DNA from 2 places in the Ornithinibacillus jepli genome. Region 2 is predicted to be linked to the other one. Evidence: a T-box and tRNA genes for the amino acid it is inferred to sense, from the RefSeq annotation. Region 2 holds a T-box; the other holds one or more tRNA genes.
The links. The T-box of region 2 lies ahead of tyrS (tyrosine--tRNA ligase). A T-box ahead of a tRNA ligase gene usually reads a tRNA of that ligase, here a tRNA-Tyr.
Positions count from the first base shown of each region.

Region 1: it has a tRNA-Tyr gene. The T-box ahead of tyrS (tyrosine--tRNA ligase) is inferred to sense a tRNA for this amino acid. The anticodon was not compared.

Region 1 covers NZ_JBFEGG010000006.1:112,670-120,217, forward strand. Annotated here, with positions in the region: gene AB1K81_RS17075 (aspartyl-phosphate phosphatase Spo0E family protein) at 86-244, shown strand; gene rocF (arginase) at 296-1,192, opposite strand; gene AB1K81_RS17085 (phosphomevalonate kinase) at 1,338-2,438, opposite strand; gene mvaD (diphosphomevalonate decarboxylase) at 2,431-3,423, opposite strand; gene mvk (mevalonate kinase) at 3,455-4,435, opposite strand; gene AB1K81_RS17100 (hydroxymethylglutaryl-CoA reductase, degradative) at 4,432-5,721, opposite strand; tRNA gene AB1K81_RS17105 (tRNA-Lys) at 5,888-5,960, opposite strand; tRNA gene AB1K81_RS17110 (tRNA-Gln) at 6,060-6,131, opposite strand; tRNA gene AB1K81_RS17115 (tRNA-Tyr) at 6,142-6,225, opposite strand; tRNA gene AB1K81_RS17120 (tRNA-Thr) at 6,263-6,338, opposite strand; tRNA gene AB1K81_RS17125 (tRNA-Val) at 6,516-6,591, opposite strand; tRNA gene AB1K81_RS17130 (tRNA-Glu) at 6,595-6,669, opposite strand; gene fabI (enoyl-ACP reductase FabI) at 6,912-7,548, shown strand, end outside.
Region 2 covers NZ_JBFEGG010000001.1:1,495,441-1,502,988, reverse strand. Annotated here, with positions in the region: gene AB1K81_RS07825 (transglycosylase domain-containing protein) at 1-2,698, opposite strand, end outside; T-box leader at 2,822-3,038, shown strand; gene tyrS (tyrosine--tRNA ligase) at 3,101-4,372, shown strand; gene AB1K81_RS07815 (DUF6241 domain-containing protein) at 4,419-4,955, opposite strand; gene AB1K81_RS07810 (ATP synthase beta subunit C-terminal domain-containing protein) at 5,234-6,289, shown strand; gene AB1K81_RS07805 (alpha/beta fold hydrolase) at 6,736-7,425, opposite strand.

The DNA of each region.
Region 1 (7,548 bases), on a different contig from region 2:
ATATGGATTTTTCTTAATTTACTATTGCAAACCAGTAAATTATTCAGGTAATATAGTTTAATGTATAGTAATAGGGGGAATACAAATGAATAAACCATTATTACAAGAGATAGAACAATGTCGCAAAGAAATGATTACACTGAGCAATAAATATAAACTCACCTCAGAAGTAGTCGTAGCAACAAGCAAAAAATTAGATAATCTATTGAATCAATACCAATTTAGCAACATTACAAATAAATAAAAAGACATCAATTTTCATCAAATTAATGCCTTTTTAAGTTTTATCTTTAGGTTATTTTAATTTTTCACCAAATAAAGAACCCATTAATCCAACAGCTAATGTAGCTGTTTTATTTTTTTCGTCAAGAATTGGGTTAACCTCTACTACTTCTAAAGAAGTAATTAACTCTGATTCCTCTAACATTTCCATCGCTAAGTGGCTTTCACGATATGTCATACCACCTAATACTGGTGTCCCTACCCCTGGTGCTTCTGTTGGGTCCAATCCATCAAGGTCTAGACTTAAATGAACACCATCTGTATTTCCCTTAAAGTATTCAATTGTTTCTTCCATCACCTTTGACATACCCATTCTATCAATTTCATGCATCGTATAAACTTTAATACCCATTTCACGAATTAACTCTCTTTCCCCTGGGTCTAGTGAGCGAGCTCCGATAATCACGATATTTTCAGGTTTTACCTTTGGAGCATAATTATAAATATTCGTTAGCCTTTCATGCCCTATGCCAAGACTTACAGCAAGTGGCATTCCATGGATATTACCGGATGGCGATGTGTCACTTGTATTCAGATCCCCGTGGGCATCATACCAAATCACCCCAAGATTTTCATAGTGCTTGGATATACCGGCTAAACTTCCGATTGCAATACTATGATCTCCTCCAAGTACTAATGGGAACCGACCTTTTTTAATCTCAGCATCGACCATTTCCGCTAATGTTTCATTCGCTTCAATAACTTGTTCTAAGTTTTTCAATTTACTTCCATCTTCATATTTATCTGGACGATTTATCGGAATATCCCCTAAATCGTGTATATCATAATGTAAACTTTGCAGGCGTTCTATCGCACCAGCATAGCGAAGTGCACTTGGTCCCATATCTACCCCACGACGACTTTGGCCTAAATCCATTGGGACACCGATTAAAGATATTTTATTTTTCATAATAAATAGCCACCTCCACAATACTATTTTACCTTAGTTTATATTAACGACTCAACTCGACAATTTTTCGAATATTTATTCATACTTACGCTTTAATGATTTTTGCAAAGAAAAAAGTATCACCACTTTTAGGACGATACCTTATCTATAGGGATATAGCTCCAAGAGGATAGGATTTGAGTTCTAACGGAGTTATTCCTTCATCCTTCCAAGTATGGACTAACATTTCTGCACTCTCTATAGATGGCATCATAGCAATACCACAGTCACCGCCACCGGCTCCCGATTGCTTAGCAGCCCCTCCCAGTTCTTCTGCTAAATCACATAGTTTAGCTATCTTCGTTGTCTCTAGGTCTGTCTCTGCCTCTTTTCCAACTGCTACTAATGCCGTTCTGTTTTGTTTTACACCACTCAATAATAGAGGAAGATCGTTATCTAGCATTCCACGGAGAATGTTTTTAACCGCTTCCTCACTGTTATGTAAAAACTCCTCATACTTGTCACGTTTCGTATTTTTTAACTGTAGTATTTGATTTACTAAATTTCCTGTTGACGCTGGACTCCCTGTCCAACCAACACGCAAATGGATGTCAGCTGGCAACGCTACCGGTTCAATTGATAAATACGGCCAATCCATTTCTATTACTTCTAATAATGTATTAGATTCATTATATCTATTTCGTAACCAATTTGCTTGAAAAGATGAATACTGAATAATACCACCAAATGCAGAAGCCGCGACGTCCGCACCAGAACCATTACCTTGCGCTGCCACATGGGATATAGCGGCAAGCTTAAAAACAAGTAAAGGGGATGGAGCTTTAGGCAAATGATATTGTAAAATAGCCGTTATAACACCAACAGCTACAGCAGCACTTGAACCAAGACCAAACTTCTTCCCTGACACTTTATCATCGAGTTCACTTTTCACTTGAAGTGAAAAATTATCAATTGAAATATTTTTTTCACTCAAATACCCGAAAGCAATTGTCATCGCTTCCTGTACAAAGTTCACACGTGTATCGGTAGAGTCAATTATTACTTGCTTATCAACAAAGTTCCAGTTCAAGTTACGCAGGTTAAACTTTTCTAATGTTAATTGATTCGTTTTATTAGCATGTATATCTACATAAACAAAACGGTTTACTGCCATTGCAATTAATTTATGATACGGCTCTAATACGGCAAATTCTCCAGCAATCATTAGTTTCCCAGGCACTTGGATTGTGATAGATGAATTAGACAAGTTCCTCATCCTCTAAATAGGTTATTCCTTGACCGACACGACTTAATTTCACCTCGGTAACACCTGGAATATGCTGCAATGTTTCTTGTATTTTTGCCTCATGTTCCGGAAGATACAACACTTTCACATTTGGCCCGGCATCGATTGTGAAATATGCTGGAATTCCAGCGCTACGTAATTGTTGCACAGTTTGCATTACTGCCATCGTCGTATCCAACCAATAGGTAAAAGGTGGATTCGCTCCTAAAGTCGTGGCATGCATTTTCAAGCAGTTAGCCTCCGCAATCTCTCCTACTTTTTCAAAATCTTTATCCAGAATGCCTTGTTTAATACCTTCTAAATCAGCCGGAATACTCTCTACCCAGCCTTTAAAAAAGGGAGAAGTTTCCACCGTTCGCTTCATCCCTGATCTACTAGATACTTTTTTCATTTTAGAAGAAAGAACGACCGCTGCAACACGAATATCCCAATGCTCTTTTGGAGCAATTGGCACGGCATAGGAATCAGAACCATCCGCCTCTACTCCCTGTAGCCATTCCGCAAAGCCACCGAAAATCGAGCGACATGCAGAACCAGATCCCTGTCTAGTTAGACGAGACAACTCTGTATCAGTTAAATTTAATCCAATAGCTTTACTAGAGGCAGCTGCAAGGGCTGCAAAACCTGAAGCTGACGAAGCAAATCCCGCAGCAGTAGGTACAGCATTAATAGATTTCACTTCTGCATAAACCTCTTCTTGAGCCAATTCACGAACTAAATTTAAAAAGTTCGTTACTCGAATGCTTTGTTCGCCTTCTACTTCTTCGTCATTTAAAAGAAATGAATCCTTTGTTAAATCAGGCTTGAACTCAACAGATGTTGTTGTAAAGAAACCATCTAATGTTACCGATAAACTGTTATTAGTAGGTAAAATTAATCCTTCATCACGTTTACCCCAGTATTTTATTAATGCAATGTTTGTATGTGCTTTTGCAGTTACTTTCATGATAGGTCCCCTTTATAAAAGCCATTTCTCATTAATCTTGTTTTCTTAATACAAATGGCCAAACGGCTTGTGCTCCAAACTCTTTTAGTTTTTCAGCTAACTGTCTAGAATGGAACTCATTTTTCGCTAATGCGATAATACAACCACCATTTCCAGCACCAGTTAATTTCGCACCTAGGGCCCCTTCTTTACGAGCAAAGTTGATTAATCGATCCAATCCTTCATCACTAACACCAAGAGCAGATAACTCATGCTGTGCTTCATTTAACATTTGACCTAGTAAATTTTTGCCAGCCTTCTCTAATGCGTGTTTAGCTAGATGGGTTAATTCCCCAATTCGTTCAATTTTGGACTGAATCTTTTTCGGAGCTTTCTTTAATAGATGTGCTACTGATTCAACCGCTGATCTCGTATCACCAATACGGCCAGAATCTGCCACAATGAAATGGAAGTCCTCACCCGGGCTTATATAGCTTACCGGATTTTCTTTCTCAAACCACACCGGCGACTCAGAGGTAATGGTAAGCGTATCAATTCCACTTGGAGAACCATGGGCGAATTTCTCTGCAATATTAGCAAAGTGTAATAATTCACTTTCGGTATAGTTTACATTTGCATAAGCAAAAAGCGATCGGATAATCGCGATTGCAACAGATGCACTTGAACCTAGTCCTTTCCCTGGCGGAATAGAGGATTTAATTCGAATAATCATATCCCTGTTAGGAAGACCTAAGTATTTCAATGTTTCTTGAATACTATTTACAATTCCATCTAACGTAAGTGGAGCCGAATCCATCGGTCCATTATAAAACGTACTATCAAACTTAATCGGACCTTTACGATATTCAATAACCGACTCCACACCAACTAATGGAAACGGGATAGCGATTGCAGGTTGTCCGTGTACAACTGCATGCTCTCCAATTAAAATTAGTTTGCTATGGGCAATTCCGGTTCCACTTTTTTCCGTTTTAATTATTTTATTTGTAATGGTTAATTTCTCTGTACTCATTTTGAATATTGTTCCACCAATTCTTTAGCTTTACCTACACGGATTTCTTTCGACTTTACTAATTGTTCAGCTATAATATCAATCATCTCCCCAGTAGCGCCAGCAGCTATTGCGACAGAACGAGAATGTAATGCCATATGGCCTTTTTGAATACCGTCTGTCACGAGAGCTTTCAAAGCACCGAGATTTTGTGCTAGACCAACCGCAACGATAATTTGAGCAAGCTCAGATGCAGATTCTATATTTAACATTTTATGCGCTAATTGTGAAATCGGGTGTACACGAATTGCTCCACCTACTATTCCGATAGACATCGGTAGTTCTAATTCCCCAACTAAGTTACCTTCTTCATCAACAGACCATTTTGTCATCGAACGATAACTTCCAAAGCGCGAAGCATAAGCATGAGCTCCCGCTTCGACCGCTCTCCAATCATTACCTGTAGCTATAATAACGGGATCAATTCCATTCATTATTCCTTTGTTGTGCGTTACTGCCCGGTACGGATCAGAATCAGCAAATTCAAAAGCACTTACAACACCATCACGCACTTCTTCCCCAGAGTATTCGCCAGTAACTAATAATTTAGGGGGGATAACACATGTTGCTTTTGCAATACAACGGTCAGCAAGGTTAGACAAAATACGTAGGTATACTTTACCACCAGTTAGCTCTTCCACAGTTGGTGCTAAAGATTCAACCATCGTATTAATAATATTTGCTCCCATTGCATCACATGTATCAATATATAAATGTACAACAAGCATTGTTCCATACTGAGAACCAGGCGAATCATTAAGGATTCTAACATCTAAATCCCTAGCTCCCCCACCTCTTGCTACAATACTTGGATATGCAGCATTAGCTGCTTCAATTAATTCGTTTTTCACTTCTAGTAATTTATGTTTAGCTGCTTCGTAATCTTTACAACCAACTACTTGAATTTGGCCAATCATAATTCGTTCTGATGCTTCTGTTTTAAAACCGCCTGCATCCCTTACAATTTTAGCGATATGGCTAGCCGAAGCTACTATAGACGGCTCTTCAACTACCATCGGTATAATATAATCTTTCCCGTTTATTAAGAAATTCAATCCTAAACCTAATGGAAGTGGGAATGTTCCAATCACATTCTCAATCATTTTATCAGCAGTCTCGATTGGTAAAGCTTCCAGGGATGATAACACGCTTAAGTCATCTTCTGATAAATCAAGTGCCTCCCTTACAAGCTCTCTTCGTTCTTCAACAGTTTTTTTATAAAAACCAGGAATCCTAGAAGATTTCATACCAACCATCCTTTTATATTGTCAGTTTATTAGCAAAAACTTATAAATATCTTTAATTTACATAATGAATTACTCTATCTATTATGTTAAAAAACAGTGTAAAATGCAAATAAAAACAAGGTTACGAAAGAATCGCAACCTTGTTTTTATTTATCTATTTAAATGATGAGCCATGAAGGATTCGAACCTTCGACCCTCTGATTAAAAGTCAGATGCTCTACCGACTGAGCTAATGGCTCATATAATTGAGTAGATCTAAGCTAGTAAGTCCTGAGCGTTTTTATAAATCAGCGGTTAGCCAATAGTTTAAGAATAAAAGTCCCAGAAAATAAAAAAAGCTGGGCTACCAGGATTCGAACCTGGGAATCACGGGACCAAAACCCGTTGCCTTACCGCTTGGCTATAGCCCAATAATCTAAATGGTGGAGGGGGGCAGATTCGAACTGCCGAACCCGAAGGAGCGGATTTACAGTCCGCCGCGTTTAGCCACTTCGCTACCCCTCCATATATTTAGCTATTTTTTTGTTTTTATACAAAAAAATGGTGCCGGCCAGAGGACTTGAACCCCCAACCTACTGATTACAAGTCAGTTGCTCTACCAATTGAGCTAGGCCGGCATGGTGAATTTCACTTATTAAGTTTTATACCTTTACCATGTGGACCCCTGCATCTTCTAGCATATTCAAGGAAGTATATGCTTCGGGGTTACTCGCAGCTAATTCGGTAGGAGTATTGCTCGTTGCTCTACCAATTGAGCTAGGCCGGCATGGTGAATTTCATATAAATTTATTAAGTGGTGGAGGATACAGGGCTCGAACCTGTGACCCCCTGCTTGTAAGGCAGGTGCTCTCCCAGCTGAGCTAATCCTCCACATGGTGACCCGTACGGGATTCGAACCCGTGTTACCGCCGTGAAAGGGCGGTGTCTTAACCGCTTGACCAACGGGCCAGTATCAGTTGTTAGCTTGTCTTAGCAGTCAACGAATTTTATTATATACAGATTTTCAACCTTTGTAAAGAGGAAAACGTAATTTTTTTAAAAAAAATTTCACTAACCCTCAAACCCCTTATTCTACAGGGATATTTCCATACAGAAATAATTATTTTTTAATAAATAAATTGGTTTTTTAATTAAAAAATGATAAATTATAGTTAGGTACTAATAGTTAATCACAATTTTGGAGGTTCAATATGACTGAACTATTAAAAAATAAAAATATTGTTGTAATGGGTGTTGCAAATGAAAGAAGTATTGCTTGGGGTGTAACAAAGTCCTTACACAACGCCGGAGCAAACCTAATTTTCACAAACAGACAAGAGAGATCATATAAAAAGCTTACTAAATTGTTGGAAGAAAACAATATTGAAGCAAAGCTTATCGTTAACTGCGATGTGGCAGATGATGAGAGTATTCAAAATGCGTTTAATGAAATAAAAGAAAAAGTTGGCGTTATTCATGGCGTTGTACACGCTGTCGCATTTGCAAATCGCGATGAATTAAAAGGGGAATTTTCCAATACATCACGTGAAGGCTTCTTACTAGCACATAATATTAGTGCCTTTTCATTAGTAGCAGTTACAAAAGCTGCTAAAGAATTAATGACAGAAGGCGGTAGTATTGTTACGCAAACATATTTAGGTGCAGAAAAAGTAATTCCTAACTATAATATTATGGGAGTCGCTAAAGCTTCTTTAGAGGCTAGTGTAAGATATTTAGCAGAAGACGTTGGTAAATATGGAATTCGTGTCAACGCAGTGTCTGCAGGTCCAATTCGTACTCTAGCAGCAAAAGGGGTATCTGGTTTTAACGAAAAGCTAGGAATGGTAG
Region 2 (7,548 bases):
TTGGTATTGAATATTGAGTTTCAATGGAATTTCCTATTAACTCAAATCTTTCACCTGGAGCACTTGCTCTGTAAATTCGATATCCAATAACATCTTTACTGTTTGAAGCTTTCCATGATAATCGATTACCATTATTCACTAATGTTGTAGGGGCAGTAGGTTGAGCTCCATCGTCTTTAACTAAGGTTTCAATTCCTTCTATATTAGGAAGGCTAATTTTTTCCCATGCTTCTCGTCTGATGGACGGGAAGAGTTGGGTTAAATCTTTCAGTTTGTCATATTGATTTCGAATTAACCAATCTGTACTAAAGGATAAGCCATCATCCTGGACAAATTCTTGTGGAGTATTTGGTCCTGCAAGTACTGCTTTACCATCCACAAGTACATATGATCCTCGGATTATACTATCGTCCACTTGTCTCGGTACAAAGTTGATATTATAAATATCACTGGAGACTAATCCGGCTTCAGTACATAGGTCAGAAGGAATCATTCCAGATGTAGCACAAATGTTACGTGATACAATGCCGTCAGGTCTTTGGAATCTTTCCGTTGGTGCGACTAATTCAGGGCGAATGTCTGAAGCAGCATTCATTAGTTCTGCCCACAATTTTATATTTCGATTCGTATGGTGAAGCTCACAACTAGAACATACTAGTGATTGGCCAATTCTATATCCTAGCCAAGCCCCCATAGTAACATTAGGGTTAGTACCAACGAAATGCACATCATGGGTAAATTGTGATGTACCAGTTTTCCCAGCCCAATCTACATTTTTATATTTCAACTGACTTGGAAGATATGCTGCTGAACCTTGAGTAACAACATCTCTCATCATATCAAGAGTTAAATAACTCGTCTGTGCAGTAAATACCTCTACTTGTTCACTTTTATGTTCATAAATAACTTCTCCATCTTGATTGGTGATTTTATCAATCATGAAAGCATCAACAAAATTACCACCATTAGCGAATGTTACATAAGCATTTGTATTTTCTTCTATTGTGATACCAGTAGATGTACCTCCAATAGCAAGAGAAGGGTTTGCATATTCATGATCACCGATGGAAGTAATTCCCATTTTTCGTAAGTATTGTTCAACTGGGTTGTCATTCATGATTTCTCGATATACTTTTACAGCTGGCATATTGTAAGAATTGGCTAAATGAGTTCGAACAGGCAATATACCATGATATCTTTCATCGAAGTTCTGTGGTGTATAAGGACCACCAGGTGTCTGCCACGTTGTTTCTATATCTGCAATCGGTGTCCCAGGTTGTACAATACCTTTTTCCATAGCAGGTGCATAAACCAATATAGGTTTCATCGTACTACCGTTTGAACGTTTAGCCTCTGTAGCATAATTTAATTGGTTGTCAAAGCTGAAGTCACGACCTCCAAGGAAACTAATAATTCTACCTGTTGAATTTTCAATTAATATTGCACCAGCCTCTACTCGTTGACTAGTAATTATTTCCCCAGTACTAGGGTCAGTTACCTGTCTAGTCGAATCAGGTCCATAATGTTGGAAGTTTTTAGCTACTTCTTGGAACGCATCATATATTTCTTTATCAATTGTAGAATGTATATTATATCCATTTCTACGTAAATCCCGATTTGCTAGGATTTGATATTGTTCATATAGTTCCTCATCAGCAGCTAAGTCTTCTTTTGAATAACCATCTTCTTCTGCAAGAATATACATTAATATTTCTTTAGCTCTTTTTTCCAATTCAAATGTCAAATATGGATATTTATCAATCGGTGTCTCTGATTCTGTTACAAAATCTGAGACAATATCATACTCGAGAGCAGCTTGATAGTCTTTTTCATTAATTTTTCCTAATTCATACATCCGGCTTAGAACTACTTTCATCCGATTAATACCAGGCTCTAAACCTTCTGGATCTTTTAAGCCGCCACCACTTTGATATGGTGTGTAGTAGGAAGGACTTTGTGGTAATCCCGCTAAAAATGCAGCTTGTGGCAGATTTACCTCGTCAGCGTTTACCCCAAATATTTCTCTAGCTGCAGTTTGAACACCAGCAATATTTCTACCATTAGCTCCACGTCCATAAGGGATAATATTCAAATATGCTTCCAATATTTGATCTTTTTTAAAGAACTGCTCTAAACGCATTGCTAATAAGATTTCTTTCGCTTTTCGTTCAAAGGAAACTTCATTGGTTAAAATCTGGTTTTTAATGAGCTGCTGTGTTAATGTACTACCTCCAGATTTAATCTCAGAATTAGTAAATTCTTGCACTAAGGCACGAATAATCGCTTTTGGTACAACACCATTATGTTCATAGAAGAATTCATCTTCTGTAGCAATAACAGCATTTCTTAATGTAGGTGAAATACCCTCTAACTTTGTTTCTTCACGATGAAGATCTGCTTGAATATCCCCTATGTAAACATCACCAGCAAAATAGAGCTTAGATGTTTCTTCATAGTTATAAATATCTTTTTCCATCGTTTCGTATGTAAGGATTGGCTCGTCTTTAACAAGAGATGCAAAGTAACCAAACCCAATACCTGCACCGAAGAACATCCCGATGATCCCTATCACAATAAAAAATAATATAACATTCCAGATAACATCATATGTAATTCGGGATACACGTTGAATCTTTCCAGTGCTCCAGACTGTTTTTACCTTGGTTCCAAATTCTTGGATAAATTGTTTAAAATCCACGATAAAACCTCCTATTATTCCAAGCATAATTATAGCATAGTAGTCTGTGAAGGAGGTATAGTAATTTAGAAAAAATCATTGCATTTTTTAATTTTATTTAATATGATATGTGTAATACTATATATTAAAGCAATGAAAGAAATAGTAGTATGGCAAATCCCTATCCAAGAGAGCTGGTGGTTGGTGGGAACCAGTATAAATTTGCATGCGAATTACAATTCTGGAGCATTCTTAATAAGCCTATTAGGTAAAATTAAGACGGTGAAGTCATCGTTAACAACCCCAAAGTGGCAGCAATCTGCAACAAGGGTGGTACCGCGTGTTTAAACTCGTCCCTTATATACATAAGGAATGGGTTTTTTTATTTTTATAAGAAAATATAGTAGTTGGAGTGTGAATGGAATGCATATTTTAGAGGATTTAGAAAAAAGAGGGTTAATTAATCAGGTTACAGATAGAGAAGGGTTAGAAAAGCACTTAACAGAAAATGAAGTGACACTATACTGCGGTTTTGACCCAACAGCAGATAGTTTACACATTGGACATCTTGTACCACTAGTGATGTTAAAACGATTCCAAAAAGCCGGGCACAAGCCAATTGCCTTAGTTGGTGGTGGAACTGGGATGATTGGTGACCCTAGTGGACGTTCCACTGAGCGTTCGTTGAACACAGAGGAAGTGGTACAAGGCTATAGTGAAAGCTTAAAACAACAAATTTCTAAAATTCTTGAAGTAGATAAGAACGAGAATGAAGTTGTTGTAAGAAATAATTATGAATGGCTTGGAAGTATGACTGTTATTGATTTTTTACGTGATGCAGGTAAGCATTTTGGTGTAAATTACATGCTTGCTAAAGAATCAGTATCTGCGCGTATCGAACAAGGTATTTCTTTTACAGAGTTTAGTTATATGATCTTACAATCATTAGATTTTCAGCAATTATATACGCAAGAAAATTGTACTCTACAAATCGGCGGTAGTGACCAATGGGGAAATATTACTGCAGGTATGGAGTTGATTCGTCGGGCTAGAGAAAATGAAGAGGAAGAAATAAAAGTATTCGGACTTACTGTACCATTAATTACAAAAGCAGATGGTACTAAGTTTGGGAAAACTGCAGGCGGTTCTATTTGGTTAGACCCAGAAAAAACTAGCCCATATGAGTTTTACCAATTCTGGATTAATTCCGATGACCGTGACGTAATGAAGTTTTTACGTTACTTTACTTTCCTAAACGAAGATGAACTAAACGAGTTAGAAAAAGAAGTAGAAAATCATCCGGAAAATCGTGTAGCACAAAGACGATTAGCGGAAGAAATGACAAGAATGGTTCATAGTCAGGAAGCGGTAGAACAAGCACAAAAAATTACTGCATCGTTATTTAGCGGAGATTTAAAATCACTTTCTGCTAGTGAAATCGAGCAAGGCTTCAAAGATGTGCCTTCATTCCAAGTAGGTAAGGAAGCAATTGGAATAGTAGATCTATTAGTTAATGCAAAAATTTCACCTTCAAAACGTCAAGCAAGAGAAGATGTTACAAATGGTGCGATTTACATTAATGGTGAAAGACAACAAGACTTAAATTATGTTATAACAGAAGCCGACCGAATTGACGATAAGTTTACTATTGTTAGAAGAGGGAAGAAGAAATATTTCTTAATTAGATACAATTAAAATGAAAGCTGCTAAGGATGATTTCCTTAAGCAGCTTTTGTTAAAATTATTGTTGAGTTTTAATATAAGCCTCTTCTTCTTCAACTGTAAGTACACCAGTAGCTTTTCCTATAGTGCCACCTTGAAGTTCCCAAATGGTATTATGGTCATCATCAACGCTTGAAAAATCACCTTTTGCCCATTTTTCTAAAATGAAACTATATACATCTTTATGATGGAGCTCAAGAATATTCAAACCTTCTAAAAGCCAGTTAATTCTTTCAGGATTAATTTGATAGAAACCCCATTTTTCATCTGCTTTTACTTTTTGATGGCTCATTCCATGGATATATTCTTGATAATCGGCATCTGTTAATTCATCGATAGTCTTTATTTGCCCAAATGGATTTAATCCTTTATCTTTATATGATTCCAATTGTTCATCTGTCACGGATCCACCTGTAGATTCTCTTATTTCATCTATGCTATTTGTGTTAGTAGTTACGTCTTTTTCGCTTTCCATCAAATCGGAGACAATTAAATATCCGAAAAAGCCTACGATAAGTACCGCTACAAAGGACAAAGAAATGATAACTGTCTTCATTAACCAATACCCCCTAATATAGAGTAATATATGTGGAAATAAATGAAAATAAGCCTATTTTACTAGTTTTTGTAATTTTTAGACTTAGTCATCGATTAAGTTTGAAATATAGTGTAGAAGATTGAGGGGATTAGCAAGGAACGTTTTGATTTTTTATGATTTTCTTGTAAGCTAGATAGTGTATGATGAAATGAACATATTATTTCTATGCTGTAACTGATATACTTTTCTATTTGACCAGTAATTTACATATATACTTGAGGAAGGAGCATGTGGGAATGGACGAATTAAAACTTAATGTTTCCTATTTGCGAAAACGAGTTCCTAATTTAACAATTGCAGCTAAAGAGAAGGGATTACGCCCTGCTACGGTTTCGAATTTATGTACAGGAAAGACACCAGTTGGACGTGCAGAAGTGAGAACATTAGTTGCTTTAGCAGAACTCGCGGATTGTAAGCTCGATGATTTAATTATTCGTGGAAATGATGTGCAAATGATTGAAACGGGTATTAAAGTACTGGATTTTTTAGCTCCGATTACTAAAGGTGGAATTAACGGATTTGTGGCACGTCCAGGAATGGGGCAGTTGGTACTATTGGCTGAAATATTTTACAGGTTACAAGCAAAAGATTGTATAACGGTACTTTTAATGCCTAACTTTGAATGCCCTGATTTAAAAGAAGTGAAAGAATCTGCAAATATTCTTTGCCATGATACAGAGAGCGTTTATAGGGAAATGATGAACGTAAATGAGAAGCAAGATGTAATTTTGGCTGCCGATAGGTCGCTAGTCATCACAGGGGAAATCTATTCTTTAATCGATGAACTAAAGGTATCAAAAGGAAAAACCATTACTACTTTCCTAGTTGATCAAACTGGAGAAGCGGTAGATGAAGAACTTCCATATGGACCTTTAGATACCTTGGTGACCTTCGACGCGGAATTAGTGTCAAGAAAACTATTTCCTGCAGTAAATCCTGTGACTTCAACATCTGTTATTACAGAAGAAGGAGCTAAACTAGATAATAAACATTATATTGTTCAACAAAAGGCGAGAAAAATAATGCGTCGTTATCGCGAATTGCGATTTTTAGTTAGCGCTTTTGGTTATGAGAAATTACAGCCTTCTGATAAAGAAGTTTATAAACGAGGGGAACTGCTTGAAGCATACTTGACGCAAAGCTTTTTTGTTGCCGAGCCTTTTACCAAAATGAAAGGAACTTCTGTACCACTAACCAATACATTAGAAGATATTAGTGGTATTCTAGAAGGGGAGATAACTAAGGTTAATGCTGACCAATTACAATATATAGGATCGTTAAGTAAGGTATAAAAATTGATTTTTAACGATAGTGGTATAGAAGAGGCTGAGACAAAAGTTTTTTAGTCAAACGAATAACCGAATGTAGTGCACCTACGACGCACCGTAAATATACTGCGCTTTCACTTCCAGCACAAGTGCGACATCTGCTCGAAAAGACCTCGCAGTGTCTTCTTTGCACCTCACAGTACAAGTGCGACATCAGCTCGAAAGAACCTCGCTGTGTCTTCTTTGACGCGGGGGGCTGGTGAGCCAGGCTGCTACTTGAATAATCTTCTCTGTAGCCTTGCACCGAGGAAACCTGCTGCGTAGCATTACTAGCAGACGCAGGTGCATACTCGGAGTCTCACCGATGCCTTTCCTCCCGCTGGAGTCTTCGTATATTTCCGGTGCTAGTATGGTGAATCATTCGGCTTTACTTCTGTACAATTTTGTTATGTCCCAGCCTCTTTCTGAACTTAACTATTAAGATATTCCGTAACTATGGAAATAAATTCTGATAAATTATCACGATGGACATGATGACCAGCACCGTCAATTGTAACCATTTTACAATCAGGAATAAGTTCAGAAACTTCTCGTAACTTGTCTTGTGAAATGTTACTTAAACTACCTCCAATAACTAACGATGGCGTAGAAATTTTCGGCAAGTTTTCCCACCACTCTGGTTTCGGTTGATTTAATTGCCCCATAATTGCCTGAACTACTTTCCAATCAAATGGTAAGGGTTGTTCTGGTTCAGGTGGAATTTCAATTGGTTTATCGGGAACTGGTGGAGGTGTATCAACAATTACTAATTTTTCTAGTCTCGAAGTATATTGTTGTGCGAAAAGATAGGATACTGTCCCACCCATTGAATGACCAATAAGAATAAAACGTTCCAGTTTCAAAGCGTTAACGAATAGAAGCAGGTCTTCACACATTTCTTCAAAAGAATACGTATTTGTTCTTGAGCTTTCTCCATGACCTCTTTGGTCTAAAGCAAGAAAGCGGAATTTTTCTCCCAATCTAGTAGCTACCTCATTCCAAGAATCTGAACTAGTCCCCAGTGAGTGTAGCGCAACTATTGGTAGTGCTAGAGGATCACCACATTCTCTATACTGAAAAGTATTTCCGTTTATGTTTATTTGTTCTGCGAAAGATTTCATATAATCACTCCTATATTTTAATAAAATTATTAATAATAATTTAATTCGCCCGATACAAAAAGAACTGCATTGAAGTGAAATTGAAGTGTGTCTAGTAATAAAATTGATTTTGTTACGATTGTG